DNA from 3 places in the Vibrio sp. 2134-1 genome. Region 3 is predicted to be linked to each of the others. Evidence: predicted binding sites of a transcription regulator. Region 3 holds the regulator's gene; each other region holds the start of a gene.

Region 1 (10,324 bases), on a different contig from region 3:
TGGAGCGCTTAATACCGGTGGCGATTCTACATGTTCGCTAATCAGGCTTTGTAGCAATTTACGGCGAGACAATGGCTTGGTCAGGCACTGGACATGATGCTCAGTCATTATATGGTCCGCAAGCGCCAATTCGGTACTCGGTGTCCCTAGGAGAACACTTGGAGCCATGCGTTTTGCTTGTTCTATCCAAGGTGTAATAACTTCCGCATCGTGAGTCTGGTTGGCCGCTAAATTCAACAGTACATAATCATATTGTTCTTCGTTGTTTGGTAGCGAAGAGCGGTAGGTTACTAAAATACCCTCCTGACTTAGAATCTGTTGGGTTACGGATGCGGCTTGCATGTTTGGTTCAATCAGCAGTAACTGCTTCCCAGTCAGAAGTTCCACTTCAATCAGTTCGCTCATTGGCATCTCGGTTGAGTGCAAGCGCACCGTAAACCAGAAGGTTGAACCTTGGTGTAGACGGCTGGTTAAACTGATTTCGCCGCCCATCTGGCTCACCAGTTTCTGAGTGATAACCAGACCAAGGCCAGTACCACCGTAACGACGGGAAATACTGGCGTCCGCTTGGCTAAAGGCTTGGAACAACTGCGCTTGCTGACGCTCAGAGATACCAATACCGGTATCACGCACCATGAATTGTAGTTCGACGGAGTCTCCTGATTGAGAGCGCATTTCTACGCTAACATCAATGTTGCCTCGCTCGGTAAACTTGATTGAGTTACCGACTAAGTTCGTCAAAATTTGCTGGATACGTAGTGGATCCCCAACTAAACCTGGTGGAATTTTAGGGTCCACTTTTAGGGTGATTTCTAACCCTTTCTCATGTGCACTTGTGGCTTGTAGGTTAATTACCTCTTCTAAACTTTCTCGGAAATCAAAAGGAATGTTTTCCAGCGCCAGCTTACCCGCTTCAAGTTTCGAGAAGTCGAGAATGTCATTGATGATATTCAGCAAGTTGTTCGCCGATTTCTCAATCGTCTGTAGGTAATCCGTTTGGCTGTTAGAAAGCTGCGTTTTAAGCATTTGACGAGTAAAGCCAATCACCCCATTGAGCGGAGTACGCAGCTCGTGCGACATGTTCGCCAAGAACTCTGACTTAACCCTGGCCGCTTCTTGCGCGCGTTTCTTCGCGATATCCAGCTCAACGTTCTGAATTTCTAGCTGCTCAAGCGTTTCACGTAAGTCGGACGTGGCTTGGTCTATACTGTGCTGCATCTCTACGTGATATTCTGATAACGATACCGCCATGGCGTTGATGCCATTTTTTAGCTGGTCTAACTCACCGTGCATTTTGCCTTCGATACGCACATCCAGATGACCACGGCGAATGCGGTCAACGACATTCTTCATGTGGGTGATAGGTTGGGTCACATCGTGCATTAGACGTGAAGCAAACACACTTGCTAAGCCAAGACCGAGAACCAGAACTAAAAACGCAGAGAAGACTTCTTGATACTGTTGCAGCCTCAAGGAGGATAGATCTAACTCGACGGCGATGTAACCAATCGCTTTTGTGCCTTGGCTTTCGTTCGACAACTCCGCTAAGTAGTGACCTTCTGACAAAATGGGGACACGCAATATCAGTGAGTTTTCGTAGATTTCCGAATTACCCAGTTGCGGGATCGGTTTATCTTTGGGAAACATCAAGGCTTCAAAATTAGGATGAAAGTTAGAGGTTACAAAGAGCTCATGATGTTCATCAAATACCGCGATACTACGAACCAGTTTGGAGTTTTTACGGTGCGCGTAGCTTATCAAGCGACGTACCGCCTCTCGGCTTTCTGATAGTAGATGAGTTTCACTGGCAATCGCCAGCGGCTCAATAATGCTGTTACCAGTGGTGATAACTTGTTTCTCAAGGTCTTGGTAGCGGTTAAATGAGAAAAAGCCGCTCAGTAATAAACCAATAATGAGAGTGGGAGCGAGAGTTAGTGTAATTACACGTGCTCGTAAGCCATATCTGGTCATGTTATCTAATTACATCGGAGTCTGGATATGGGAAAATAACGCATTATTTCTCAAGCGCACGATAAAGCCTTGAGCAAAGAAGTGACGTCACCGAATAAACGGTAAGCATAATCAAGTCACTCGAATCACACAACGGCTGCAATCAAGAATAGTGAAGCCGAAGAGCAATTACACATAAATCAGGCATAGAGCATGGCACGCATCTTTCAACCGAAAAAGAAAACCCAACTCAATACTCGGCACCAAGCAGTGCAAGTAGAGCGTTTAGATCACCACGGCGCAGGCATTGCTTACCTCAAAAAGAAGCCATTGTTTATTGATGGAGCACTGCCGGGTGAGGAGGTGGTCACTCAATTGGTGGAAGAAAAGAGCAAATACGCTCGCGGTAAGTTGATTAAAATCCTTAAGCCGAGTGAAGCTCGTGTGGAGCCATTTTGCCCACATTATAATGAGTGCGGTGGCTGTGATTTGCAGCATCTAGATTATGACCAACAATTGACGTACAAACAGCAAACGTTGCGTCAGCTAATGCGAAAATTTTCAGGCAGTGACATTGAACTAGATGCCCCGTTATTGGGAGATTCGCAGGCCTACCGTCGCCGTGCGAGAGTGAGCTTGTTTGTTGATAAAAAAACACGTCAGCTACATTTTGGTTTCCGTAAAAAGCAGAGTAAGCAAATTGCGCAAGTGACCGATTGCCCAGTGCTGGCACCGGAACTGAATGTTTTGCTGCCAGAGATTTACTCAGCCCTAAAAGCGTTCAAAAAGCCTGAACAATTGGGTCATGTAGAGCTGGTACTTGGTGATAATGGGCCGTGTATTACGCTGCGCCACTTGAGTGCTCTGACAACGAGTGAAACTCAATCTCTAACGGAGTTGGCAAAACGTCATGGCGCATCGTTTTACTTAATGCCATCGACAGAACAATTAGACCTTATCGAAGGCGATATGCCTTTTTATCAAGAAGTTGGAGTGAAAATCCCTTTTGCACCAAATAACTTTATTCAAGTAAACCAAGGTGTAAATCAACAAATGGTCAAACAAGCGGTTGAGTGGTTAGACCCACAAAAGAGTGACCGAGTGTTAGATTTGTTCTGTGGTTTAGGCAACTTTAGTTTACCAGTTGCGAAATTAGCTAAGTACGTGGTTGGAGTAGAGGGTGTTGCAGAGATGGTAGAAAAAGCCACAAACAATGCATCTTTGAACCAAATCAATAACGCGCAATTTTATCACGCTAACCTTGAGCAAGATTTTGAAGGCCAAGCCTGGGCCGCAGAGCGGTTTGATAAAGTATTATTAGACCCGGCACGCGCGGGAGCGAGTGGGATCATCGATCAAGTTTCTGAGCTTGGCGCACAGCGTGTAGTTTATGTTTCTTGTAATCCTGCTACCCTTGCTAGGGATAGTCAAAGCTTGATAGAGCAAGGCTATAAATTAACTAAATTAGGTATGCTGGATATGTTCCCTCATACCAGTCATCTAGAATCGATGGCATTGTTTGAAAAATCCTAACTTTAGGACTTTGACCCCTTATTTGTGGTGGGTGGTCATAAAGCCAGCGTGTACGCGCGGTAAAAAGAACTAACCTGGACGGTGTTAGTCAAACCACACGAATATAATAATTAGGATGATGAGATGGTTGCGGTAAGAAGCGCGCATTTAAACCAAGATGAACAGTTTGAACTCGAAAACTGGGTGGCTAGCCTAGGACAAGAGAAAAACACAGCCTCACGCTTAATCGAAGTATATCGAGATTGCCAGACAGTATTAGCTGATAACGAGCAAGCGGAACTGTTGTTGTGGCGTGGACGAGAAATGATCGAAATTTTGATCACCTTGTCTATGGATCAAGCCACTTTAGTGGCTGCTCAACTGTTTCCTTTGGTTTCAAGTGGTGCTTTCAACAGAGAAATTCTGGAAGAGAAATACAGCAAAGAAATCATAAAATTAATCGACGGCGTTGAAGAAATGGCTGCTATTGGCCAACTCAACGTCAACATGGAAGGCAGTGCAGCGTCATCTCAGGTAGATAACGTACGCCGCATGCTGCTTGCCATGGTGGATGACTTCCGCTGCGTAGTTATCAAGCTCGCGGAACGAATTTGTAACCTTATTGAAGTTAAAAAAGCGCCAGATGAAGTTCGACGTGCGGCGGCAAAAGAGTGTGCCAACATCTATGCGCCGCTAGCAAACCGATTAGGCATCGGTCAGCTGAAATGGGAAATTGAAGATTACGCTTTCCGCTACCAACAACCGGAAACTTACAAACAAATTGCCAAACAGCTTTCTGAGAGACGCATCGTTCGTGAACAGTACATCAAAGACTTTGTTGAAGACCTCACGCACGAAATGGAAGTGTCGGGCATCAATGCCGAAGTGAGTGGTCGACCTAAGCACATCTACAGCATTTGGCGAAAAATGCAGAAAAAGAGTTTGGCCTTTGATGAGCTGTTTGATGTGCGAGCAGTGCGTATCATCGCAGACAAACTGCAAGATTGTTACGCGGCTTTAGGCGTAGTTCACACCAAATACAAGCACCTACCGAGCGAGTTTGATGACTACGTTGCTAACCCTAAACCAAACGGTTATCAATCGATCCATACAGTAATTCTAGGGCCAGAAGGCAAAACCATCGAGATCCAGATTCGTACCAAGCAAATGCATGAAGAGTCGGAACTGGGTGTTGCAGCGCACTGGAAATATAAAGAAGGGGCAAGTAGCCGAAGCGGTTATGATGAGAAGATCACGTGGCTGCGTAAGCTACTGGATTGGCAAGAAGAAATGTCTGACTCTGGCGAAATGCTCGATGAGCTGCGTAGCCAAGTCTTTGATGACCGTGTTTATGCCTTTACACCACGTGGTGATGTTGTCGATTTGCCAATGGGGGCAACGCCGCTAGATTTTGCCTATCACATTCACTCCGAAGTGGGACACCGTTGTATCGGTGCCAAAGTCGGAGGCCGTATTGTGCCGTTCACGCATAAATTACATATGGGTGACCAAGTCGAGATTATCACTCAGAAAGAACCTAACCCATCACGTGACTGGTTAAACCCATCATTAGGCTTCGTTCATTCTGGTCGTGCGCGTGCCAAAATTAACGCCTGGTTCCGAAAACAAAGCCGTGAGAAGAACCTTGAAGCAGGTCGTGAAATCCTTGAGCATGAGTTAGCCAAAATTGGCGCAACGTTAAAAGATGCAGAGCATTACGCCCTCAAGCGGTTTAACGTCAAAACACCAGATGAATTGTATGTTGGTGTAGGTAGCGGTGATTTGCGCATCAACCAAATCATTAACCATATTAACGCGTTAGTTAACAAGCCAACGGCAGAGGAAGAAGACCAGCAAGCACTGGAAAAACTGCAAGAAGCTGAGCATAAATCACCCGCGCAAAGCCGACCGAAAAAAGACGCAGTTGTAGTAGAAGGCGTCGATAACCTAATGACACATCTAGCACGTTGCTGTCAGCCAATTCCAGGTGACGATATCTCTGGTTACATAACGCAAGGTCGTGGGATTTCAGTACACCGTAGTGACTGTGAACAGCTAGAAGAACTGCGCCATCATGCGCCAGAGCGCATCATCGATACAGTCTGGGGCAGCGGCTTTGTGGGGTCATACATCCTCACGGTGCGTGTTGAAGCGATGGAGCGAGGTGGTCTACTCAAAGACATTACGACACTGTTCGCCAACGAAAAGATCAAAGTGACCAGTATGAAGAACCGAGTCGACTACAGACGTCAACTTGCCATCATGGACTTTGACCTAGAAGTCACCAATATTGAGGTGCTTTCGCGGGTTTCGAAACGTGTGGAACAGATCAAGGATGTCATGACGGTGAAACGCCTCGGCTAAAACTCTCGTCATAGTTACACTTGCGTCATATTTGGCTTTTTATCTGCGTTAGCTGCACTTATTCCGACGTGCCGGCTCAGGGGCATCACATAGTAGGCTATGCTCAGGAGTCGCGAAAACTTGTTGCCTTGTCAAAGTAACAATTACTTAGTGAAAGCTGCTGAGAAAATATAATGTAGAAGGTGAGTGGTTTTGGCTGCTCACCTTTTTCTTTAATAGAAAGGTTTAAAGGAACAAAAAATGAGTCATCCAATTGAACAGTTAGAACAAATCATGGCGAAGCTGCGTGACCCAGAAAACGGTTGCCCTTGGGACTTAAAACAAACCTTTGACACCATCGTTCCGCATACAATAGAAGAAACCTACGAAGTGGTGGACGCGATTCAAAATCGAGATTGGCCCAATCTAAAAGAAGAGCTAGGGGATTTGTTGTTTCAGGTGATTTTTTACAGTCAGCTAGCGAAAGAGCAAGAGCTGTTTGACTTTTCGGATGTCGTCGAAACCGTGAACGAAAAACTGACTCGTCGCCACCCGCATGTTTTTTCAGATGTTGAGTTTGAATCTGACGAGGAAATTAACGCGAACTGGGAAGCGGAAAAAGCAAAAGAAAAAGCCCTAGTAGGCAAAGCGGAAGAAAGTATCCTAGACTCAATACCAAACTCTTTACCGGCACTTTCTCGTGCTACAAAAATTCAGAAAAAATGTGCAAAATTTGGGTTTGATTGGGATTCACTTGGCCCGGTTGTCGATAAAGTACGAGAAGAAATTGACGAAGTCATGGAAGAGGCACTGCAAGTTCAGCCCGATGAAGAGAAAGTTGAGTTGGAGCTCGGTGATTTGCTATTTGCGACTGTCAATTTGGCTCGCCACCTTGATAAAAACCCAGAAGTCGCGCTAGGAAAAGCAAACGTAAAGTTTGCGCGACGTTTTAAACAAGTTGAAGGCAAGGTCCAGCAGTCAGGCAAAGTACTTACAGATTGTTCTTTATCAGAACTTGACCATTTTTGGGATGAAGTAAAACAAGAAGAATCGAGGCAGAGGTAAACTGGCAGAATACATAATATAAGGTCAGCTTGTTTGGTTACACGAAAACGGACTTTGGTTTGTCTTTGCTCACTTTGATTTGAAGCAAAAAATAAAAAATTACGGTGTGATAGATTTCACGTTGTGGCGGTAAGGAGCTTCTGGTATATTTATCTCCCGTCCAGAAGCACTCCATTTCCCTCATTCAACCAATTTCAGGTTAAACATGACGACAAATTACATTTTTGTTACTGGCGGGGTTGTATCCTCTCTAGGTAAAGGTATTGCAGCAGCATCTCTTGCGGCTATTCTAGAAGCTCGTGGTCTTAAAGTGACTATGATGAAGCTTGACCCTTACATCAACGTTGACCCGGGCACAATGAGCCCTACTCAGCACGGTGAAGTGTTCGTTACAGAAGATGGCGCAGAGACTGACCTTGACCTTGGTCACTACGAGCGTTTCATCCGTACCAAGATGACCAAGCGTAACAACTTCACTGCAGGTCGTGTTTATGCCGACGTACTTCGTAAAGAACGTCGTGGTGACTACCTAGGCGCAACTATTCAAGTTATCCCTCATATCACTAACGCAATCAAAGATCGCGTTATTGCAGGTTCTGAAGGCCATGATGTGGCTATCGTTGAAGTTGGCGGTACTGTTGGTGATATCGAATCACTACCATTTATGGAAGCGATTCGTCAGCTAGCTGTTGAGCTAGGCCGTGAGCGCGCAATGTTCATGCACCTAACACTTGTTCCTTACCTAGCGGCAGCGGGCGAAGTGAAAACTAAGCCGACGCAACACTCTGTAAAAGAACTTCTATCTATCGGTATTCAGCCAGACATCCTAGTTTGCCGTAGCGATCGCGTTATTCCTGCGAATGAGCGTAAAAAAATCGCACTGTTCTGTAATGTTCCAGAAAAAGCAGTAATTTCAATGAAGGATGTAGACTCTATCTACAAGATCCCTCAGTTGATTAAATCTCAAGGGCTAGATGACCTTGTGTGTGCTCGCTTTGGTATTACTGCTCCTGAAGCAGACCTTTCTGAATGGGAACAGGTTATCTACGAAGAAGCAAATCCTACTGGTGAAGTAACCATCGGTATGGTTGGTAAATACATTGAATTACCAGATGCATACAAATCTGTGAACGAAGCGCTTAAACACGCTGGCTTGAAAAACCGCCTAAGCGTCACAATTAAGTATGTAGACTCACAAGATATCGAAACAAAAGGCGTTGAACTTCTAGAAGGTTTGGACGCAATCCTAGTACCAGGTGGCTTCGGCGATCGTGGTATTGAAGGCAAGATCCGTGCGGCTCAATATGCACGTGAAAATAACGTGCCTTACCTAGGTATTTGTTTGGGTATGCAAGTTGCACTAATCGAATACGCGCGTAACGTTGCGGGTATGGAAGGTGCACATTCAACAGAATTTAACAAAGAGACTAAGTACCCTGTGGTAGGTTTGATCACAGAGTGGGTAGACGAATCAGGTAGCGTAGAAGAGCGTACTGAAAAGTCTGACCTAGGCGGTACGATGCGTCTTGGTTCACAGCTGTGTCACCTAGAGAAAGGGACTAAAGCTCGTGAACTGTACGGTAGCGCGACGATCCATGAACGTCACCGTCACCGTTACGAAGTGAATAACGTGCTTCGTCCGCAAATCGAAAAAGCAGGCCTAAAAGTATCAGGTCTATCTGCGGACAAGAAGTTAGTGGAAATGATTGAGAACCCAGCTCACCCATGGTTTGTAGCGGCTCAGTTCCACCCAGAATTCACCTCGACTCCTCGCGATGGACATCCATTGTTTGCAGGTTTTGTTAAGGCTGCGGGCCAAAACGCACGCGGCGAATTCGAGAAGTAAAAGGATACGGGCGGCGGCGAAGGTTGTGCTGCTGCCCTTTAAGATTGACATTTATATTTGAAACGAGAGGAAACATTAATGTCTAAGATCGTTAAAGTTCTAGGTCGTGAAATCATCGACTCACGTGGTAACCCAACTGTAGAAGCTGAAGTACACCTAGAAGGCGGTTTCGTAGGTATGGCGGCAGCTCCATCTGGCGCATCTACTGGTTCTCGCGAAGCTCTTGAGCTACGTGACGGTGACAAAGCACGTTTCCTAGGTAAAGGTGTTCTTAAAGCAGTTGAAGCTGTAAACGGCCCAATCGCTGAAGCTCTAGTTGGCAAAGACGCTAAAGACCAAGCTGCAATCGACGCAGTAATGATCGAACTAGACGGCACTGAAAACAAATCTAAATTCGGTGCTAACGCTATCCTAGCTGTTTCTCTAGCAAACGCTAAAGCTGCTGCTGCTGCGAAAGGCATGCCTCTATACGAGCACATCGCTGAGCTAAACGGCACTGCAGGTCAGTTCTCTATGCCTCTACCAATGATGAACATCATCAACGGTGGCGAGCACGCAGACAACAACGTTGACATCCAAGAGTTCATGATCCAACCAGTTGGCGCTAAGACTCTTAAAGAAGGTCTACGTATCGGTGCAGAAGTATTCCACAACCTAGCTAAAGTTCTTAAGTCTAAAGGCTACAGCACTGCAGTTGGTGATGAAGGTGGTTTCGCTCCTAACCTTAAATCTAACGCTGAAGCTCTAGAAGTTATCGCAGAAGCTGTTGCAGCTGCTGGTTACGAACTAGGTAAAGACGTTACTCTAGCTATGGACTGTGCTGCATCTGAGTTCTTCGACAAAGAAGCTGGCATCTACAACATGAAAGGCGAAGGTAAAACTTTCACTTCTGAAGAGTTCAACCACTACCTAGCTGAGCTAGCTAACCAATTCCCAATCGTTTCTATCGAAGACGGTCTAGACGAGTCTGACTGGGATGGCTTCAAGCACCAAACTGAACTACTAGGTGACAAGCTTCAACTAGTAGGTGACGATCTATTCGTTACTAACACTAAGATCCTTGCTGAAGGTATCGAGAAAGGCATAGCTAACTCTATCCTTATCAAGTTCAACCAAATCGGTTCTCTAACTGAGACTCTAGCTGCAATCAAGATGGCTAAAGACGCAGGTTACACAGCAGTAATCTCTCACCGTTCTGGCGAAACTGAAGATGCAACTATCGCTGACCTAGCGGTAGGTACAGCAGCAGGTCAAATCAAAACTGGTTCTATGAGCCGTTCTGACCGTGTTGCTAAGTACAACCAGCTAATCCGTATCGAGGAAGCTCTAGGTGAGCGCGCTCCTTTCAACGGTCTTAAAGAAGTTAAAGGTCAGGCTTAATTCTTAACTGAGTTAACGGCTTATCTTAAAGCTTTTAAAAACACCCTGCCTTGGCGGGGTGTTTCTTTATATAACGGAAGCGCTAAGTGAGCGCACTCCTCCATGTTTCAAGTAAGCGGTCTCAAAGAAGTTAAAGATCAAGCTTAATTCTTATTGAGTAAAGTTTCGCTAAATAGCTTTTTGAAACCATCGCTACGGTGGTTTTTTTGTATTTATAGGTTTGTATTT
Region 2 (10,324 bases), on a different contig from region 3:
GAGGTCATCATGATTCAAAGAACAAAAGCAAAAGTAATGGGAGCACCAACTCCAATGGCGGGTTTGGCTCTTGGTATTGCAAGCTTGGGCTGGAGTTGGGAGAACTTCGCCGAATTACATGGCTACGGACAGTGGATTAGTGCGGGTATCGCGAGCATATTATTGGCTATATTGGCAACCAAGTTTTTGCTACATAATCATCTGTTGAGACAAGATCTTGCTCATCCGGTTGTGGGCAGCGTGGTTCCGACATTTGCGATGGGCACTATGGTGGTATCGAACTCTCTCGGCCATTTTTACCCATTAGCTGGCGATGCGCTTTGGCTGATTGCGGTGGTTTTGCACATCGTGTTCTTGGTGAGCTTTGTTTACCATCGCGCCAAAGATTTTGAATTGCACCACATGGTTCCTAGTTGGTTTGTACCGCCAGTGGGTATCATCGTTGCGGATGTGTCTTTCTCTGGCAACCCTATGTTAGCACCAGTGGCACAAGGTGCATTGATGTTTGGTATGGTGGCGTACGCGATCATGTTGCCGATGATGATTTACCGTTTCATGTTTACCCATGAAATTCCGGATGCAGCAAAACCAACCATGGCAATTATGGCGGCGCCAGCAAGTCTATCATTGGCAGGGTACTTAACGGTCACTGCGACACCATCACCAGTGATCATCGCTATGCTATTTGGTATCGCGGTATTGATGACAGCCATCATATATCTCGCGTTCTTTAAATTGCTTAGACTGCCATTTAGCCCAGGCTATGCAGCGTTTACCTTCCCGATGGTGATCGGTGCGACGGCGCTGTTTAAAATGGCGAATTGGATGGAGTTGCAAGGATTGGCTGCGCACTATGTTCAACAAGTGCGAGGCTTAGCTGGTCTTGAGTTGATTGTGGCAACATTTGTTGTCTCTTATGTGGCTTTACAATACATCAACAACTTATTGATTCAGCCACGCTTGATGCACGCTCATCACGCTTAAATAGCAGATAGGAAAAAGCCTCTTGGTCTTACAACCAAGAGGCTTTTTTATTTCAATCGGCGTCGATGTTGGACACTAGCCTTTTTTGTAAAATCGCGACATCTCATCCAGAGAATGACGAATGATATCGACAGGAATTTTCTGTTCTTTCTCGACTTTTAACTGGCGATTCAGTTGCTGAGAGTGCCCGCCAGGGTTGACCACAAGCATCAGTTCTTTGCCGACCAATGCATAGTTGTAGTAGCTGCCTGCAATATACCAATCGCGAGAGGCAGAGCTATCAAACAAGTTATGACCAACGCTGTATGAACTCGTTGTGCCTTGAACGTCAAACAGCGTATTCATCATGGTTGGCACGACGTCAAAATGGGTCGTGCGGTAATCAACTTGCTCTGGCTGACGATTTGGCATGTACACGTAAAGAGGCACATGTACTTGAACGTCACTGTAGTTACCCGTGTGGCCCCAATAGTTCATCTTATGGTCGTTAAACTCTTCACCATGATCTGATGAAATCACCACAATGGTGTTGTCTAAGTCGACATTTTTCAGCACATCACCAATCAAGCTGTCGATGTAGTACAACGAGTTCTTGTATCGATTGTGGTAAAGCGAAGCGTCAAAATCGTTGTTGAGCAAAATGTGGTCAACGCGTTCCCAGTATGGTTTGAATTTCGCAAATTCAGGTTCAGGAAACACCGTGCCGTGGGCGGCATCGTAGAACAGAAAACCAAAGTACGGCTTGTCGCTGTCCTGCTTTTGGAACTCGATGAACTTGTCTGTTATCTGCTGATCGCGCTCGACAGCTGTTTCTCCAGTTTGTTTCAGGGTCAAGTCCGACACTTTTTTGAATACCGTGCGAGAAAGTGGCGGGCTGGTGAGCGGTGCTGAGCCAAAAATGCCCATGCGGTAGCCTTCTGCTTGCAGCGTATCCATAAACACAGGAGAGCGTTGACTTGCGTAAAAGCTTTCCCAGTAGGTCGCTGGCAAGCTGTAAAACAGGCTGAAAATACCCGCTTGAGTTGAGTTGCCGCCGCTCATATGTTGTGTGAAATTCACCGTTTTTTCGGCGAACTTGCTGACATTTGGCATGACTTCCGGCGTCGCATCACTGTAGCGCCACGCGTCAACCAAGATAAACAAAACATTGGGCTGTTTCTCTTTGCTTTGCACTTGAATCGGCGCAAGCGGGTAGTTGAGTGAGCTACGTTCAATGTTGGTTAACTCTACGCGGTTCTTCGATGCAATGTTCTCATCCACTAGGTCGTGTTTGTAAATAAATTTACGAGCCGTCAGCGGGTAGTAAAGTGGCCAGTTATTCGAAAACTGACTGACTTCATCGTCGTAAAGTGCGTTTTTGTACGCATGAATCATCTGCGTGCTAAGCAATACAGCAAACCAGACGCTGATCAAAACGAACTTAGCTCGGCTTTGTGCCAGTTGATTACTTACCCAAACGGTACAAGCGAGCCCGATCACCAGAACGGCAATTTCACTGATGAAGATTAGCCAACTCATCCACGAAATATCGAAGACATCATCACCACCTTCGAAAAACATACGGATTAATAGAGCGTTGATGTGAAGTTTGTATTGTTGAAAAACGAGAATATCGACTTTAAACATAATCAATAGACAGATCGCGATAGCGATCACGATGCCTTTGAATACTCGAGTCGGTAGAAAAGATAGCAATAAACTCAACAACATAAATGGAAGAGCGATCAAGCCCAGCCAGCCATATTGAGTCGAAACCAAATAGTAACCTTGCAACAAGGTTAGCGGTTCATTCTGATTGTTAGACAACACAAAAGGATAACAAGCGATCGACAGGTACACTGCAAAGCAAGCAAAAAAAGCAATCAGCCAAGCGCTGTTGGAAGACAGTTTGCGAAACATACTTTTTGTTTGTTTATAAATTATGGGTAGAGGGAGTATAAAACAGTGTTTTTTATTATGGAATAGTTGCGACGAATGTCACATTTTGTATGGAAGTGTCAGACTTGATTGACATGTGAAAATTCAGAAGATTCATACTCTATTTGAGTGATATATAACCTTTTGTTTTTTCCGAACGCGAGATCACTGCGGGTTTAAATGGGGCTGTGCTAAGCTAGCTAACAGTTTCAATCGGCGCTCGGTATTCCCAATTTGTTTACTGTTTATCACTCCAACCAAGTTGACGTTCTTAAATCACTCCTTGTCGAACTGATTCGAATCAGTCCGCTGGAAAACCCGTTCGAAAAAGAACAAATTCTGGTTCAAAGTCCAGGCATGTCCCAGTGGCTAAAAATGGAATTGGCCAAAGAGTTTGGTGTTGCCGCGAACATTGATTTTCCGCTCCCTGCGACTTTCATTTGGGAAATGTTTACGCAGGTATTGCCAGACGTGCCAAAACGCAGTGCGTTTAACAAAGAAGCGATGACGTGGAAGTTGATGCATTTGCTTCCGGGGCTTCTCAACCAAGAGGTGTTTTCGCCGTTAGCGCAGTACCTCAAAGATGACATTGACCACTCTAAGCTGTATCAGCTGGCTGAGAAAATTGCCGATATTTTCGATGGTTACTTGGTGTATCGTCCGGAATGGATCGCAAGTTGGGAAGCTGGGCAGAGTGTGCCAGAGCTGGAAGATGAGCATCCGTGGCAGCCGATCTTATGGCAAGCGTTGTATGATCACACTGTGTCATTAGGACAGTCTCCATATCACCGTGCCAACCTTTATGAGCACTTTATCGACACGTTAGAGAGTTTTAACGGCAATTTTGACCATTTACCCAAGCGTTTGTTTGTTTTTGGCATTTCTTCGTTGCCGCCTCGCTATATGGATGCGCTAAAAGCAATTGGTGAACACATCGACGTGCATCTGATGTTCACCAACCCGTGTCGTTATTACTGGGGTGAAGTTCGAGATCGCAAATATCTGGCTCGTTTGGCGGCGAAACATCGTCAGCACGTTGTGTGGCAGGACGATCACTCGGAAGTGCAAGGTGAAACTGAGCAACTGAAAGGATCACTGGAAGATAATGTGATCGATGAGCTGCACACCGATGTGGTCGGAAACAGTCTGTTGGCATCCATGGGTAAACTCGGGCGCGACAATATGTATCTGTTGTCTCAGCTGGAATCTCATGAAATCGAAGCCTTTGTTGATGTTGAGCGCGACAGTCTGCTCCATCAATTGCAAGCGGATATTCTCAATCTTGAAGAACATCAAGATGATCAACAGATTGAAAACAGTCATCACAAACAAGTGGTTAGCTTGGGTGATAAATCACTGAGCCTACACGCTTGTCACAGCCCGATGCGCGAAGTTGAAGTGCTGCATGATCAACTGTTGGCGATGTTCGATGCTGACCCAACGTTAAAACCGCGCGATATTATCGTGATGGTCGCGGACATCAACGCTTACAGCCCTGCGATTCAGGCGGTCTTTGGTAACGCGCCGGGTGAGCGTTTTATTCCATATTCGATTTCTGACCGAACCGCCGATCAAGAGAGCCCAATTCTGGCTGCATTTATGCAGTTGGTGAACTTACCCAATACGCGCTGTTTGGCATCAGAACTACTCGAACTTCTGGAAACTCCAGCGATATTAAAGCGTTTTGAACTCAGCGAAGATGATTTCTTACAAGCCAAACAATGGGTTGAGGAATCGGGAATTCGCTGGGGGTTGGATGCCAATACCGGACGCGAATTTGAACTGCCGGAAACTCGTCAAAACACATGGCAATTTGGTATTCAACGCATGTTGCTTGGCTACGCGATGCCAGAATCCGCTGGTTTGTTTGAAACCGAGCAAGGCAGTTTGTCTCCGTACAACGAAGTGCAAGGCATGGGCGCAGAGCTGGCGGGCAAGTTGGCACACTTTATCCAACAAATTAGCACTTATCGAAGCAAACTTTCTCATGTTCAGACTATTGATGGTTGGCGAGAGACTTTAGTTTTACTGCTGGATGACTTCTTCTCAGTTGAGTTAGAAGGCGAAATGGCGCTCAAATCCATTCGCGATACCCTGAGCCAACTGAAAGAACAGCTAGCTGATGCGGCATTTGATGATGCGTTATCGCCGTCGATCATCAGCCAATACCTTCAAAATAAATTATCTGGAACACGAGTTAGCCAGCGCTTCCTGGCTGGTCAAGTGAACTTTTGTACCCTGATGCCGATGCGATCTATTCCGTTTAGAACCGTATGTCTGCTGGGGATGAATGACGGCGTGTACCCGCGTTCTATGCCGCCAGAAGGCTTTGACTTGATGACGGGAAGAACCAAGCCGGGCGACCGTTCGCGCCGAGATGATGACCGTTACCTATTCCTCGAAGCAATGCTATCGGCACAGCAAACGCTCTACATCAGTTATGTTGGCCGTTCAATCCAAGACAACACCGAGCGAGTGCCTTCGGTTCTGGTTTCTGAGCTGATGGAATACTGCCACCAAAACTATTGTTTAAGTGGTGATGAAGCGTTGCCCGTTGATGAGTCTGGCGACAACTTATTAAATGCGTTGGTGAATACCCACGCCATGGTGCCGTTTAGCCCAAGTGCGTTCCAAGGCACGCACGCCAGCTACGCGAAAGAGTGGATTCCAGCGGCATTGACTCAAAGTAGTCAATCGCAAGGCTATGTTCGTCGTGATTTTAATCGTGCATTAGACGACTATCTGTTAGGAGCGACGTTCCCACTTGAGCTCGACTTAGTCGAGTTGCAACGTTTCTGGCGCTTACCGGTGCAGTATTTTTTCAATCGTCGCTTAAAAGTAATCTTTGAGCCGCCACTGCCGGTGATGGAAGACGACGAACCCTTTGTTTTAGGTGGTTTGGAAAGCTATCAAATGCGTGATGAGCTGTTAGAAACCTTGCTTGAAACGACATTGATGCAGCCTGAGAAAAAAACAGAGGTGCTTAAACACTTTATGAGTCAACAGCGCGCGCAAGGCAAACTGCCGGTGGGGGCGTTTGGTGATATCGAGTTTGAAACCAACCGAGTTCAGGCGGAAGAGCTGGTGGACAAACTGGCGTTTTTATCTGGTGCGCCTCAAGACGATTTGGAAATCGACCTGACGTTTGACTCCTTATTTGAGCGAAATGAAGGCGAAGAGAAAAACGTTCGCCTGACTGGTTGGCTAACTCAATGCTACCAATCCGGTTTGATTCGCTATCGAAGCGGTAAGATTCGCTCGCAGGATTACCTTGCAGCGTGGATCGATCACCTTGCCATGTCGGCGTCGGGTCATGCTAAGAAAACCCACATCATTGGTTACGATCGTAAAGAAGGCGCGCTGCATTTGATCTACCCAGAAATTGCCGATGTGCATTATGCCAAACATCTACTGACTGAATTAGTTCGCTTATTCTTCGAAGGCATGACTAAGCCTTTGCCTTATTTCCCGAAAACGGCGTTGGCTTGTGTTGAAGCGGGCTTTAGCCGTGGTCAGTGGGTCGATGACGAAGAGAAATCTTTGAAGAAAATGGCTGACGCATTCAATGATGGTTTCATGAGCCCGGGCGAAGGCAATAATGCGTACATCTCTCGAATTTGGCCTGCTTGGAATGATGAGTTGGCCTCAGAAGTTCGTGTGCTGACAGCATTAGTACTGCAAGGTGCGCGCTTAGCGGTTCAAGACGCTGATGATGTAAAAGCGTGATAAAGAAAGTTGGATAAAGAGAAGGAAGAGTAGGGTGGCCGCCAGAAAATCATTATTTTTTGTAGGGCGTTCGCTGTACGGCCACAAGGTCAGAGGGACCATGATACTTTTGTTTAATTCATTTGAGTTGTGCCGCCAAAAAGGTTTGGCTTATCTCGTGGGGCGCATACTAACGGTACGTCTTATGGATAACCGTGAGAAAGATCTCACAAAGCTCTAAATTATCCAACTTGTTAAACATATTAATAGAATTTTTAACTATAGATCACATTTATTAGGTGATACGTCCTAGTAAATAATCCGGAGAGATTCAGCGTTATGGATCAAATGTCAGGTGCAGAGTGTCCTCTACATACGTTAGACCGCACAGAGCAACCTCAACCAACGCCACTAGAACCGATGACGTTTCCTCTGCATGGCGCGAGGTTAATCGAGGCATCAGCAGGTACAGGTAAAACCTTCACTATTGCAGGTTTATATCTGCGCCTTTTGCTTGGTCACGGCTGCGAGGAAACTCGACATCGCGTACCGCTTACAGTCGACCAAATTCTGGTCGTAACCTTTACCGAAGCGGCAACTGCGGAATTACGCGATCGTATCAGGGCAAGGATCCATGACGCGCGAATCGCGTTTGCGCGTGGACAGAGTTCCGATCCGGTGATCCAACCTTTGCTTAATGAGTTTGACGATCACAAGCAAGCCGCAGAAATTTTATTGCAGGCAGAGCGTCAGATGGACGAGGCGGCGGTCTACACCATTCACGGTTTTTGCCAACGTATGCTAACGCAAAATGCGTTTGAATCTGGCAGCCGATTTAATAACGAGTTTGTGACCGATGAAAGTCACCTAAAAGCGCAAGTTGTAGCCGATTACTGGCGCCGCAATTTCTACCCGTTGCCATTTACCTTGGCTGGAGAAATTCGCCAGCTATGGGGCTCTCCATCTGCGTTATTGTCTGACATCAGCAATTACTTAACTGGTGCGCCGTTAAGCCTTTCTGTTCCGGCAATGAAAGGCAGTTTGGCTGATCTTCATACTGAAAATCTGAAAAAAATTGATGAATTAAAAGCACAGTGGCGAGAAAGCCAAGATGACTTCTTAACGCTAATTTCAGATTCAGATATTAACAAACGTAGCTATACCAAAAAGTCTCTGCCGACGTGGTTGGAGGTGGTAAACACTTGGGCGGCAACGGAAACTACAGGTTACGATTATCCAGACAAGCTGGAGAAATTCGCGCAAAACGTCTTGTTGGAAAAAACACCGAAAGGCAGTGCGCCGCAGCATGCGGTATTTGAAGCCATTGAAACATTTCTTGCCAATCCAATCAGCTTAAAAGCGCCACTGCTTGCGCATGCGATTGAGCATTCTCGAGTGATGCTGGCCAACGCGAAAAATCAAAAACAGTGGCTCTCTTTCGATGATTTGCTGACGCAACTTTCTGCTTCTATCGATACGGACGAAAGCGAGCTTTTAGCGGCGCGTATTCGTACTTTGTATCCTGTCGCAATGATTGACGAGTTTCAAGATACCGACCCGCTTCAATACAGTATTTTCAGCCGTATTTATCTGAACAACCCGGAATGTGGTTTGTTTATGATCGGTGACCCCAAGCAGGCGATTTATGGCTTTCGTGGCGCAGACATTTTCACCTATATCAAAGCGCGTAACCAAGTAAGTGCCCACTACACGTTAGGAACCAACTGGCGTTCTAGCGCAGATATGGTGCAGGCGGTGAACCAAGTGTTTGCCTTGCCCGATAGTCCATTTATCTATGATTCGGATATTCCGTTCTTACCCGTTAAGTACAGTCCCAATGCCGAAAAACGCATTTGGACTATGGGTGGCCAAAAGCAACCGGCGCTGACTTATTGGTTGCAAGAAGCGGACGATAAACCGCTACCAAAAGGCGAGTATTTGACTCGAATGGCAGAGGCGACCGCAAGCCAAATCCAAACCATTTTGACGCAGGCTCAACAGGGGCAAGCGTGTCTGGTGAATGGCGAAAAACAGAAAGCGGTTCAAGCGGGCGATATCGCGGTGTTGGTTCGAACAGGTAGTGAAGGTCGAATGGTCAAACAAGCCCTGGCAGACCAAGGCATTGCCAGCGTGTACCTGTCTAACCGAGACAGTGTGTTTACCAGTTCAGTGGCGCAGGATTTACAGCGTTTGCTGCAAGCGGTGCTGACTCCAGAAAATGATCGTGCGCTGCGTGCAAGTCTTGCCTCTGAGCTGTTTGCCCTCGATGCAGCAAGTTTGGATGCGCTTAATAACGATGAAGTCGTGTGGGAAAACGCTGTTAACGAATTCAAAGAATATCGCAAACTTTGGGTTCAACGTGGTGTGCTGCCGATGTTGCGCGCGGTGATCAGCAAACGCCATATTGCTGAGCGATTACTAGAAGAGGGTGCAAGCTCACAGGGTGAAAATGGTGAGCGAGTACTTACCGATTTAATGCACATCGGTGAACTGCTTCAACAAGCCAGTAATGAATTGGATAGCGACCACGGTCTGCTGCGTTGGCTCGCTCAGTCTATCAGTGATGCGGAAAACGGTTTGGGTGGCAGTGATGACCAAATCCAACGTTTAGAATCGGAACGTAACTTAGTGCAGATCGTAACTATTCACAAATCAAAAGGCTTGGAGTATGACCTCGTATTTCTGCCGTTTGTGTTCAGCTATCGAGAAGCCAGTGAAGCCAAATATTACGATGCAGCCAATGACTGCACGGTACTGGATATCACTGGCAACGATGCGTCCATGAAGCAAGCGGACAAAGAGCGTTTGGCGGAAGACTTACGCTTGATATACGTGGCACTAACGCGTGCTGTTTATGCGTGTTTTATCGGTGCCTCACCGTTGCGCAATGGCCGTTCGACCAAAGAGCCAACTGGTGTACACCGCAGTGCGATTGGCTATTTGATTCAAAATGGTCAAGAAGGTGGCATTAACGATTTGCACCAAGGTTTAACAAAGCAACAAGACGAGCTTGATTGTGTCGTTGTGGCCGATCCGCCGCAGCAACTCGAAGAGAAGTACGTAGCGCCACAAGAAGAAATATACGATCTTAGCGCGAAAGAACTGCAAAACCCTATCGACAGAAACTGGCGCATCACCAGTTATTCTGGCTTGGTCAAGCAAGGCTCTCATCACGCCGAGCATGATGCCACGATTGAGATTACAGGTTTTGATATCGACTCATCTGAAGAACAAGACGAAGCGGATTTGGTGGAGCCAGAGCGTTCTATTTTTACCTTCCCTCGCGGTGCGCGTCCGGGGACGTTCCTGCACAGCCTGTTTGAGGAAATTGAATTTACTCAGCCAGCCGCGACGGAAGAGAATACACAAATCATCCTTGGCTTGATGGAAAGCGAACAGCTCGATGAAGAGTGGTTGCCCATTTTACAGCAATTGATTGATACCGTACTCGCAACGCCGTTGGATGGTAAGTCTTTGCTGCTGAATCAAAAAGCACCGTCGCAACGTTTGGTGGAGATGGAATTTTTGCTGCCGATTGAAGTTTTGTCTGCACCGGCGTTAAACCGAGTCATTCAACGTCACGATCCGTTGTCGGCGAAAGCGGGGGATTTAGGTTTCCAAACCGTGCAAGGTATGCTCAAAGGTTTTATCGACTTGGTGTTTGAACATCAAGGTAAATACTACGTGCTTGACTGGAAATCGAATCATCTGGGCGACG
Region 3 (10,324 bases):
AACACCAAAAGAAGCAGCAAAAGTCATTGTGACGCCAGAGCAACACATTGCAGAGAACACCATTACTCGTAAAGAGGGCACTGAAAGTAACCCTGCATACGACAAATATCAACGCCACAGTCTACTTCAGACCTTTACGGTGAAAGAGACGGGTGAAGATTTGTCTATTGTCGTAAACCACTTTAAGTCGAAAGGCTCCGAGTGTATTGAAGAGTGGATTGCCGGTGTAGAAGATTCTGAGCCAGCGGATCTGCAAGGCAACTGTAACAACTTCCGCGTTTCTGCTGCGCACGCAGTGGGTGAAGCGTTGAAAGAGGTGAAAGGCGATGTATTGCTCATGGGCGACCTCAATGCTTATGGCATGGAAGACCCACTTCTGACACTGACTGATTACTCGAAAGAGAAATACGGCCGTGACATTTATACTGCTGCTTACACAACCATTGGTGATGGTGAACTTCAAGTAGAGAAGACCAAAATTGAAAAAGGTTACGGTCTGCACAACTTAAACACGTTGCTGCACGGCACTGATACGTTTTCTTACACCTATTCGGGCGAGCTGGGTAATTTGGACCACGCATTGGCAAGCAGTAGCCTAGCGCAAAAAGTGGTAGCAATTGAAGATTGGCACATCAACTCACTAGAGAGTAACTTGTTCGAATACAGCAGCAAGTACACCGGTGATATGCCGAAGTACAAAGATGCGTTCTCTGCCTCTGACCACGATCCAGTGATCATCGCGATTGATTTACCAGATGATGACATCGATTTACCGAAAGCAGGTGACAACTTAGCCGTCGATGTCCGTTTACCACCAACGGCGGTTGTGGGCGATATTGTTACGGTGAACTTAACGCCATCCACACAAGCGGCTGCGGCAAGCAGCGATACGAAAGCTTACTCGGCTAGCCAAACTTTAGTTCAAGCTGATATTGATGCGCGTAGCGTGAATATTGAGTTTGAACAAACGCCAGAGCAAGGTAATTATCAGTTAGAAGAGAAAGTGACTGACTCGACAGGTAATATCGTGAAGTTTAGCTCTGTTCGTGATGTTTCAATGACGCAAACTGAAGCTGGAACAGAAGGGTCGAAGGATTCAGATGGTGGTTCGTTTGGTTTTGGTGCTCTATTTGCGCTGCTAGGTCTTGGCTTATTCCGTCGTCGCCGCTAAGCGAATTTACTTCCTGACAAACAGTTCCTAAATAGCTGTAAAGACCAAAGGCCAGCCTATGCTGGCCTTTTTATTCAGCAAAAACTTGCCTTTCTTGCTTGGTATAGCAAAATACCGCCCTTGATTGTCACGAACGTGGCGATTCACTACGTAAGCATTGCCAAAACGGATTGGAGCAACCGACCCTTTATGTTGTTGATCATCGATAACTACGACTCTTTTACCTACAACCTTTACCAATACTTCTGCGAGCTTGGTGCAGACGTAAAGGTGGTGCGTAACGATGAAATCGATATCCAAGGCATTGAGGCGCTCAACCCAACTCATTTGGTGATCTCGCCAGGGCCATGTACGCCGAACGAAGCAGGTATTTCACTGAAAGCGATAGAACACTTCGCTGGTAAGCTTCCAATATTGGGTGTTTGCCTTGGCCATCAAGCGATAGCGCAAGTGTTTGGGGGTGAAGTGGTACGTGCACGACAAGTGATGCACGGTAAGACCTCACCGATTCGTCATAACGGTCGTAGTGTGTTTAAAAATCTGAATAACCCACTCACGGTAACCCGTTATCACTCTCTTGTGGTGAAAAACGGTACTTTACCCGACGTGTTTGAACTGACTGCATGGACAGAACTGCCGGACGGAAGCATGGATGAAATAATGGGTTACCAACATAAAGCCTTGCCAATTGATGCGGTGCAGTTCCACCCAGAATCAATCAAAACTGAGCAAGGTCACGAGTTGCTTGCGAACTTTTTAGCACGCAAAGCGATCTGATCGCGATCACTTTTCTTAACAAATCATTCATCTTTTTGCTGAGGTGAGCGGATTGCAAAACTATGCGATTCTCTCGAGTCTCTTTGTCTATTCATGTCTTTTTAAACCTTCTATCCCCTGTATTACATAACATTTATAAAAAATCACTTCTCTATTTTACTTTCTTGATGCATAAATAGTCATAAGCAGTGATTAATGGAAGTTGCTTTCGAGAACGAAAAGAATAAATCACTATTGAAATGGTTAATTAAATGTAAATACAATGCCGCAATAGCTTAAATGCAAAACATTATTTGCTGGCAAAGAGAGCCGGTTAAATTCGCTTATCTGCTACGCATGCGGTATCAAGAAGGAATGTGCAATGACAACGGAAATTAAAGTAGAGCGCGGTTTATTCGATGAGGTAATGGTACCTTGCTATAACCCGATGGAAATGATCCCTGTTAAAGGTGAAGGTTCACGTGTTTGGGATCAGGAAGGTAATGAATACATCGACTTTGCTGGTGGTATTGCAGTGAGCTGTCTTGGCCATTGTCATCCAGTAATGGTAAACGCACTAACAGAGCAAGCTAACAAGCTTTGGCACTTAAGTAACGTTATGACGAACGAACCAGCCCTTCGTCTGGCGAAAAAGCTAACAGAAGTGAGTTTTGCTGAGCGTGTGTTCTTTGCTAACTCTGGCGCAGAAGCAAACGAAGCCGCTTTGAAGCTGGCACGTCGTTATGCAGCAGACGTTCATGGCACTGAGAAATCTGAAATCATTGCATTCAAACAAGGTTTCCACGGTCGTACATTCTTTACCGTAACGGTTGGTGGCCAAGCGGCATACTCTGACGGCTTCGGTCCTAAGCCAGGCGACGTGACACACCTTCCTTACAACGATATCGAAGCTTTACAAGCACACATGTCTGATCGTACTTGTGCGGTCATGATGGAGCCACTACAAGGTGAAGGCGGCATCGTGCCACCAACGCCTGAGTTCGCTCAAGCGGTTCGCGAGCTGTGTGACAAACACAACGCCTTACTGATCTTCGATGAAGTGCAAACTGGTAATGGCCGAACAGGTAACTTCTACGCTTACCAAGGTTTAGGTATCACGCCAGATATTCTAAGTACTGCGAAATCACTTGGTGGCGGTTTCCCAATCGGTGCAATGCTAACGACAGCAAAATTGGCAGAGCACATGAAAGTGGGCACTCACGGTTCTACATATGGAGGTAACCCACTAGCGTGTGCGGTTGCAGAAGCGGTTGTAAATGAAGTCACTAAGCCAGAGGTTTTGGCTGGTGTACTAGAACGCGAAGCAATGTTCCGTGAAGGTCTAGAGAAGATCAACGCGAAGTACAACATCTTCTCAGAAGTGCGCGGTCAAGGCCTATTACTTGGCGCTGCACTAAATGAAGAATGGCAAGGCCGTGCGCGTGACGTGCTGGTTGCTGCAGGTAAACAAGGTCTCATGGTATTGGTTGCGGGTGCCAATGTCGTACGTTTCACACCATCACTCGTTATCACACAACAAGAAATTGAAGAAGGCTTGGCGAAACTGGATAAAGCGATCGCGACTTTAGTTTAAGCGCGATATCAGTTTAAACGTCAACGCAGACACCCCCGTCAAGGATCTCTGATGGGGGAATTGTTCCTACAATATAGTTAGGATCTTCTTGCATCTGGAGGGAGTATTGATGCTAGTAGTTCGCCCTATCGCGATGTCGGATTACGACGCACTGCACACTTGTGCGGTGGAGTCTGGTCACGGATTTACATCTCTACCGGTTAACGAAGAACTGTTAACCAATCGAATCAAACATTCAGAGTACAGCTTTGGTAAGCCAGATGTGGCAGAACCAGGCGATGAAGGCTACCTGATGGTTGGCTTTGACTCTGAAACGGGTGAGGTTGCGGGTACCACCGGAATCGAAGCATCTATCGGCTGGGATGTCCCATTTTACTCATATCACATTAGTAAAGTTGTGCACTCGTCGCCAAAGCTTGGCGTTAACAACGTCGTTAAACTGCTTACTTTTGGTAATAACTACACTGGTAACAGCGAAATTTGTACCTTGTTCTTGCGTGAGAAATTCCGCCAAGGTCTGAATGGTCGTCTAATGTCGAAGTGTCGTTTCCTAATGATGGCAGAGCACCCAGAGCGCTTCTCTGAAACGATCTTTGCGGAGATGCGTGGCGTTTCAGACGACGAGGGTAATTCACCATTCTGGCAATGGCTTCAAGAGCATTTCTTCTCTATCGATTTCACTCTTGCAGATTACCTGACAGGTATCGGCAAGAAAGGCTTTATCGCCGACTTGATGCCGAAACTGCCTATTTACATCAATCTGCTCAGCCCAGAAGCGCAAGCCGTGATTGGTCAAGTACATGACAACACGCGTCCAGCGCTGAAGCTGCTTGAGCGTGAAGGTTTTACCAACCGAGGCTACGTCGACATCTTCGATGGTGGCCCAACGGTTGAGTGTGATCTGCGTAATATTGAGTCGGTACGTCATTCATTCCGCGCGCAAGTCAAAATCTCTGAACATTCCAGCACACAAGACTTCTTGATGTGTAATTCATCTTTCGAGAACTTCCGTGCGACAGTCACTAAGGCGGCGTATGACGCAGAGACACAGAGCGTAATGATCGCACCAGACGTTGCGGATGCACTTTCGGTTGAAGAAGGGGATTTCGTTCGCCTTCTTCCGCAGTAACAGACGACAGAATTTAAGGATAGAAACAATGACACATTGGATTGCAGGTGAATGGGTACAAGGTCAGGGTGAAGCATTTACGTCTCTGTCGCCGTACAACCAAGAAGTGATCTGGCAAGGCAAAGGTGCAACGGCAGAGCAGGTGAACCAGGCGGTATCTGCAGCGCGTGAAGCGTTTATTGACTGGAAAAAGCGCCCATTTTCAGAGCGTGAGGCAATCGTGTTGGCTTTTGCGGAGAAAGTAAAAGAGAACAGCGAAAAAATCGCCGAAGTCATTGCCAAAGAAACTGGTAAGCCAATTTGGGAAACGCGCACTGAAGCAGCGGCAATGGCAGGTAAAATTGCCATTTCGATTCGCGCTTATCATGACCGCACTGGTGAGGCGAGCCGTGAAGCAGCAGGCAACCAAATCGTATTGCGCCACCGCCCATTGGGCGTGATGGCGGTGTTTGGTCCTTACAACTTCCCAGGCCACCTACCAAATGGTCACATTGTGCCTGCGCTACTGGCTGGTAACACGGTAGTCTTCAAACCGTCTGAGCAAACGCCATGGACGGGTGAATTGGCAATGAAGCTATGGGAAGAAGCCGGTCTGCCGAAAGGCGTGATTAACCTTGTTCAAGGCGCGAAAGAAACTGGTATCGCGCTCGCTGACGCAAAAGGCATCGATGGCGTACTGTTTACGGGTAGCGCAAATACGGGGCATGTATTACACCGTCAATTTGCGGGTCAACCGGGCAAGATGCTCGCACTAGAAATGGGTGGTAATAACCCGATGGTGATCTCTGATAAATATGGTGATTTGGATGCCACGGTTTACACCATCATCCAGTCAGCGTTTATCAGTGCTGGGCAGCGTTGTACGTGTGCTCGTCGTTTGTATGTGCCATTGGGTGAAAAAGGCGATGCGCTTATCACCAAACTCGTTGAAGCGACACGCAATATTCGCGTAGACCAACCATTTGCAGAACCTGCGCCATTTATGGGACCGCAAATTTCGGTCGCGGCAGCCAAGTTTATTCTTGATGCACAAGCTAATCTACAGTCTCTTGGCGGTGAAAGCTTGATTGAAGCGAAAGCAGGAGAGGCGGCGTTTGTTTCTCCAGGCATCATTGATGTAACGAACATTGCTGAGTTACCAGATGAAGAGTACTTCGGCCCACTTCTGCAAGTGGTGCGCTACGAAGGATTAGACAAAGCCGTGGCGCTAGCAAACGATACGCGCTTTGGCTTATCTGCTGGTTTGGTTTCAACCGACGACCAAGAATGGGAATACTTCGTTGACCACATTCGTGCAGGAATCGTGAACCGTAACCGCCAGCTTACTGGGGCAAGCGGTGATGCGCCATTTGGTGGTCCGGGGGCGTCGGGTAACTTGCGCCCAAGCGCTTACTACGCAGCAGATTACTGTGCGTACCCAATGGCATCAATGGAAGGTCAAGAGACTGTCTTGCCTGCAACATTGAGTCCAGGTGTAGCGCTATAAGTTTTAATAATAGAGTCGCAACTATGCATTGCGGCTCACCTTGCCGGCGCATCATTTAGGTATGGGTTGTAGTGATCGTTGGCAGAACACGAAAAGTGAGCAAAGACTCGGAAAAGCGTGTTGACTGACTGGCATTTACCGTCACAGGTTGATGGTTGCTCGTTCATTATTCTGGACAACTTTTGTTGTGAACGAGCAGCCAACTTCCGCTTACCTTTAAACTCTACATCTCGTAACAAGGAGTCGTTATGACGCCCGATGTGTTATTTGAATCGCTATGGCAAGATTACATTCAACGTCTTTGCCCTTCGGCTGCTAAAGTGCATCAGCTGCTTCAAGAAGATGAGCCTCTGATTAATGATCATATAGCTTTACGTACCTTCAATATCGCGCCTCTTGGTATTGAAACTCTAGCTAAGCCATTTGTAGCTATTGGTTACAAGGCGTGTGGTGATTACATTTTCGAAAGCAAAAAGCTGGTTGCTAAGCACTATGAGCACCCAGATCCGAAGCAACCTAAAGTATTTATTAGTGAGCTAAAAGTTGAAGAGTGCTCGCCTGAGCTACAAGAGATTGTGAAAAATTTGGTGGCACAAATCGATGCTGACAAGCTGAAAGATAGCGCATTCTTACATGGTGGACGCTTGTGGGATTTAAGCTTTGCTGATTACCAAACGTTGGCTAAAGAAAGTGAGTACGCATCTTGGCTTGCGGCGCATGGTTACGGAGCAAACCACTTCACGGTGAGCGTTAACCAGCTCAATGAATATGAAGAAGTGAAGCAGGTAAACGATCATCTGCGTACCGCTGGGTTTACCATTAATGAAAATGGTGGTGAAGTGAAGGGCACTCCTGAGGTGTTGCTAGAGCAGTCATCGACCATGGCAGATAAAGTAGCGGTTCGTTTTAGCGAAGGCACTGAAATTATCCCTGGCGGGTTTTATGAATTTGCTAAGCGCTATCCGATGGAAAATGGTGATTTGTACCCAGGTTTCGTGGCCGCTTCAGCTGACAAAATCTTTGAAAGTACGAATGGCTAAGTTTTAGGGTTAACCTGTTAAGCTTACTCATTAGTGTTCGCTGCACCCTATCTCATTTGGTCATGAGTAAATAAAAAGCCACCAATGTTGCCATTGGTGGCTTTTATAATTTTGTTCGTGTCACTCTAGTTCGAGATTAACGAGTACCGTAAACCACGATGGTTTTACCGTGAGCAGAGATTAGGTTCTGCTCTTCTAGCATCTTCAAGATACGACCTACTGTCTCACGAGAACAGCCAACAATTTGACCGATTTCTTGACGAGTGATCTTGATTTGCATGCCGTCTGGGTGAGTCATTGCGTCTGGTTGTTTTGCAAGGTTCAGAAGCGTCTGAGCGATACGACCAGTTACGTCTAGGAACGCCAGGTCACCCACTTTTTGGCTAGTTACTTGAAGACGACGAGCCATCTGCGCAGAAAGACGCATTAGGATGTCTGGGTTTACTTGGATAAGCTGACGGAACTTCTTGAAAGAAATTTCAGCAACTTCACAAGGAGATTTAGCACGAACCCAAGCTGTGCGCTCTTGGTCTTCCTCGAATAGACCAAGTTCACCAATAAAGTCTCCTTGGTTTAGGTAAGAAAGGATCATCTCCTTACCTTCTTCGTCTTTGATAAGAACCGCAACAGAACCTTTAACGATGTAGTACAAAGTTTCTGCCTTTTCGCCCGCGTGAATTAGCGTGCTCTTTGAAGGGTACTTATGAATATGACAGTGTGAAAGAAACCACTCTAATGTTGGGTCGGTTTGAGGTTTACCTAGAACCATAATATCTCACTTCCTCTGCAGGGTACGCTTGCGCTATCCATATTTTAGCTAAGCCTGAATTAGGCCTACTAGAATAAGAGCACTTTTTATATGCTGCAAGCTCTCTTGTGTTTCGGTAAGAAATAGTATCCTTTTTCGAAAACGATTTCTTGATTTTAATCGTGCCATGATTGAGATTTTGTAAGCAAAACTGTGCACATGATCACGGTATGAAAAGTAAACATCTTCGCAGGCAGGTTTTTAGCCAATTTTCCCTGTTTCGATGAGCTGTTGTAGGATAGGCCGAACTATGAGCTCCATTGCAAAGCTCATCTTACCGCCGGGTACGACAATCGTGTTGTGGCGTGACATGAATGAGCCATCAATCATGGCCAGCAGATATGGGAAGTCGACATTCTTGATACCGCGTAGGCGAATCACCACAAAACTCTCATCCAAACTAGGGATGCCTTTTGCATTAAGTGGGTTGGAAGTATCAACGGTCGGTACGCGCTGGAAGTTGATGTGAGTACGAGAAAACTGCGGAGTGATATAGTTGAGGTAATCGTCCATGGATCGCACGATTGAGTCCATTACCGCTTCACGCGAATGGCCGCGATCGCGAGTGTCACGTACGAATTTTTGGATCCACTCTAAGTTCACAATCGGCACCATACCAATTAAGAAATCCACATGTTGAGCAACATTAACATCGCCATCGACCACGCCACCATGTAACCCTTCATAAAACAGCACGTCGCTGTTTTCGGGTAAGTCTTGCCACGGTGTAAACGTGCCTGGCATTTGATTGTAGGGAACCGCTTCGTCAAACGTGTGCAGATAACGGCGCACGCTGCCAGTACCATCATGCCCGAACTTACGGAAAAACTCTTCTAATCCCGGGAAGTCATTAGCTTGTGGGCCAAAGTAGCTAATGTGTCGACCTTGCTCGCGGGCTTTGCGAATTTCGATGTCCATTTCTGGGCGAGTAAAGCGATGGAAGCTATCGCCTTCAACCCATGCGGGTTTAACGTTCATCATATTGAACATTTTACGGAAGGCTTCAGATGTAGTGGTCGTGCCGGCACCGGACGAACCAGTAACCGCAATAATTGGGTGTTTAGCTGACATGACAAACCTTGTCGAAAATTACTTACCTGTAATGTGCAGTAGAGTTACTACTGCACGGTCGATATCCCACTATAGCACGTAACAATACCTTGTCATCGAGTGGGATACGGTAAAATGTGAAGGGTCTAAAATTTTGTTTTATGTTGAATATCGACGGTTTCGTGTAGCTCAGAGAACACGATAACCGCTTCACCTTTTTCCAATTGAGCTTTAACTTGATCAATTTTGTCTTGCAAAGAAACCTCGACGGTTCCGTAATCCGTTCCTTCGCGTAAGACGAATTCACGAATTAAGTTTTCCAATGTTTCCGGCGCAATGTCTTGCCATGGAATGATCATAAATACCTCTAACTTTTATGATGAGCGGCTAGTTTACTGCGTTCGTTGCTTGGATACAGCAGAAAGGTAATCTGCGGCGATACTTTCGTAATACGCGGGCAGCGCTTCCTCCAACCAAAACTTAGGTTTTAACGCCGTTCCTGTCAGGAAGCCAACATGGCCACCGTGTTCAAAGAGACGGTAATCAATGTTATCTGGCAGAACAAATTTCGGGATCACATCGTCGGTCATGAATGGATCGTCTTTGGCGTGAATGATCAGTGTCGGTAGCGTGATCTGTTGTAATTTACTCAAGCCTGAACATTGATCGTAATAATCTTGTGCGTCTTTAAAGCCATGCAATGGTGCGGTGATCAAATCATCGAATTCATACAGCCGTGTGACACGTTTTATTGAGTTGTAGGACAGCGCAAGCTCGCCATGCAATAGATGATGCTTTTGTAACGCGTTACGTTTCAGTGAAGAAAGCAGGTAACGGCGATACACTTTCGAAAAGCCTTGTTCAATACGGTTTGCACACGCAGCTAGGTCTAAAGGCGCCGAGATAATAGTCGCTGCATTCAAAATAGGGTGGTCTTTATATTGGGCTAAATAATTCGCCAACATGTTACCGCCAAGAGAAATACCAACTGCAACTTTGGGATTATCAGGAAAACGTTGTTCAAGGTGCTCTAGGAAGTAACGAGCATCCGTCACTTCACCCGAGTGGTAAGCTCGTGCTTTTTTGTTTGGTTTACCGCTGCAGCCACGAAAATGCATCATCACCGACAGCCATCCAGATTGAGCAAATGCATTCATTAACCCATTGGCATAAGGGCTATAGAAGCACCCCTCTAACCCATGAAATAAAACAAAAATCGGCTTTTTTTGTGCAGGCTCTTGGGTTGGGTCCTCGCTCCACGCGAGATCGAGAAAGTCGCCATCGGATGTA

The links. The regulator CRP, encoded in region 3, controls carbon source genes, mostly activating them, when cyclic AMP is high. The targets are predictions, from matches to a motif close to TGTGANNNNNNTCACA.
Region 1: the regulator CRP is predicted to act here: its motif matches at 6,976-6,991, upstream of R7R78_RS17865 (CTP synthase).
Region 2: the regulator CRP is predicted to act here: its motif matches at 6,821-6,836, upstream of recB (exodeoxyribonuclease V subunit beta).

Annotation. Positions count from the first base shown of each region.
Region 1 is NZ_JAWOUS010000017.1:57,334-67,657, reverse strand. It holds gene barA (two-component sensor histidine kinase BarA) at 1-1,971, opposite strand, end outside; gene rlmD (23S rRNA (uracil(1939)-C(5))-methyltransferase RlmD) at 2,164-3,483, shown strand; gene relA (GTP diphosphokinase) at 3,607-5,826, shown strand; gene mazG (nucleoside triphosphate pyrophosphohydrolase) at 6,067-6,870, shown strand; gene R7R78_RS17865 (CTP synthase) at 7,076-8,716, shown strand; gene eno (phosphopyruvate hydratase) at 8,795-10,096, shown strand.
Region 2 is NZ_JAWOUS010000009.1:140,181-150,504, forward strand. It holds gene R7R78_RS12430 (TDT family transporter) at 10-984, shown strand; gene R7R78_RS12435 (DUF3413 domain-containing protein) at 1,060-2,883, opposite strand; gene recC (exodeoxyribonuclease V subunit gamma) at 3,136-6,627, shown strand; gene recB (exodeoxyribonuclease V subunit beta) at 6,955-10,324, shown strand, end outside.
Region 3 is NZ_JAWOUS010000025.1:23,810-34,133, forward strand. It holds gene R7R78_RS20810 (ExeM/NucH family extracellular endonuclease) at 1-1,171, shown strand, start outside; gene R7R78_RS20815 (aminodeoxychorismate/anthranilate synthase component II) at 1,361-1,948, shown strand; gene R7R78_RS20820 (aspartate aminotransferase family protein) at 2,310-3,521, shown strand; gene astA (arginine N-succinyltransferase) at 3,631-4,650, shown strand; gene astD (succinylglutamate-semialdehyde dehydrogenase) at 4,679-6,136, shown strand; gene R7R78_RS20835 (DUF1338 domain-containing protein) at 6,385-7,176, shown strand; gene crp (cAMP-activated global transcriptional regulator CRP) at 7,313-7,945, opposite strand; gene R7R78_RS20845 (phosphoribulokinase) at 8,186-9,055, opposite strand; gene R7R78_RS20850 (YheU family protein) at 9,181-9,393, opposite strand; gene R7R78_RS20855 (hydrolase) at 9,427-10,324, opposite strand, start outside.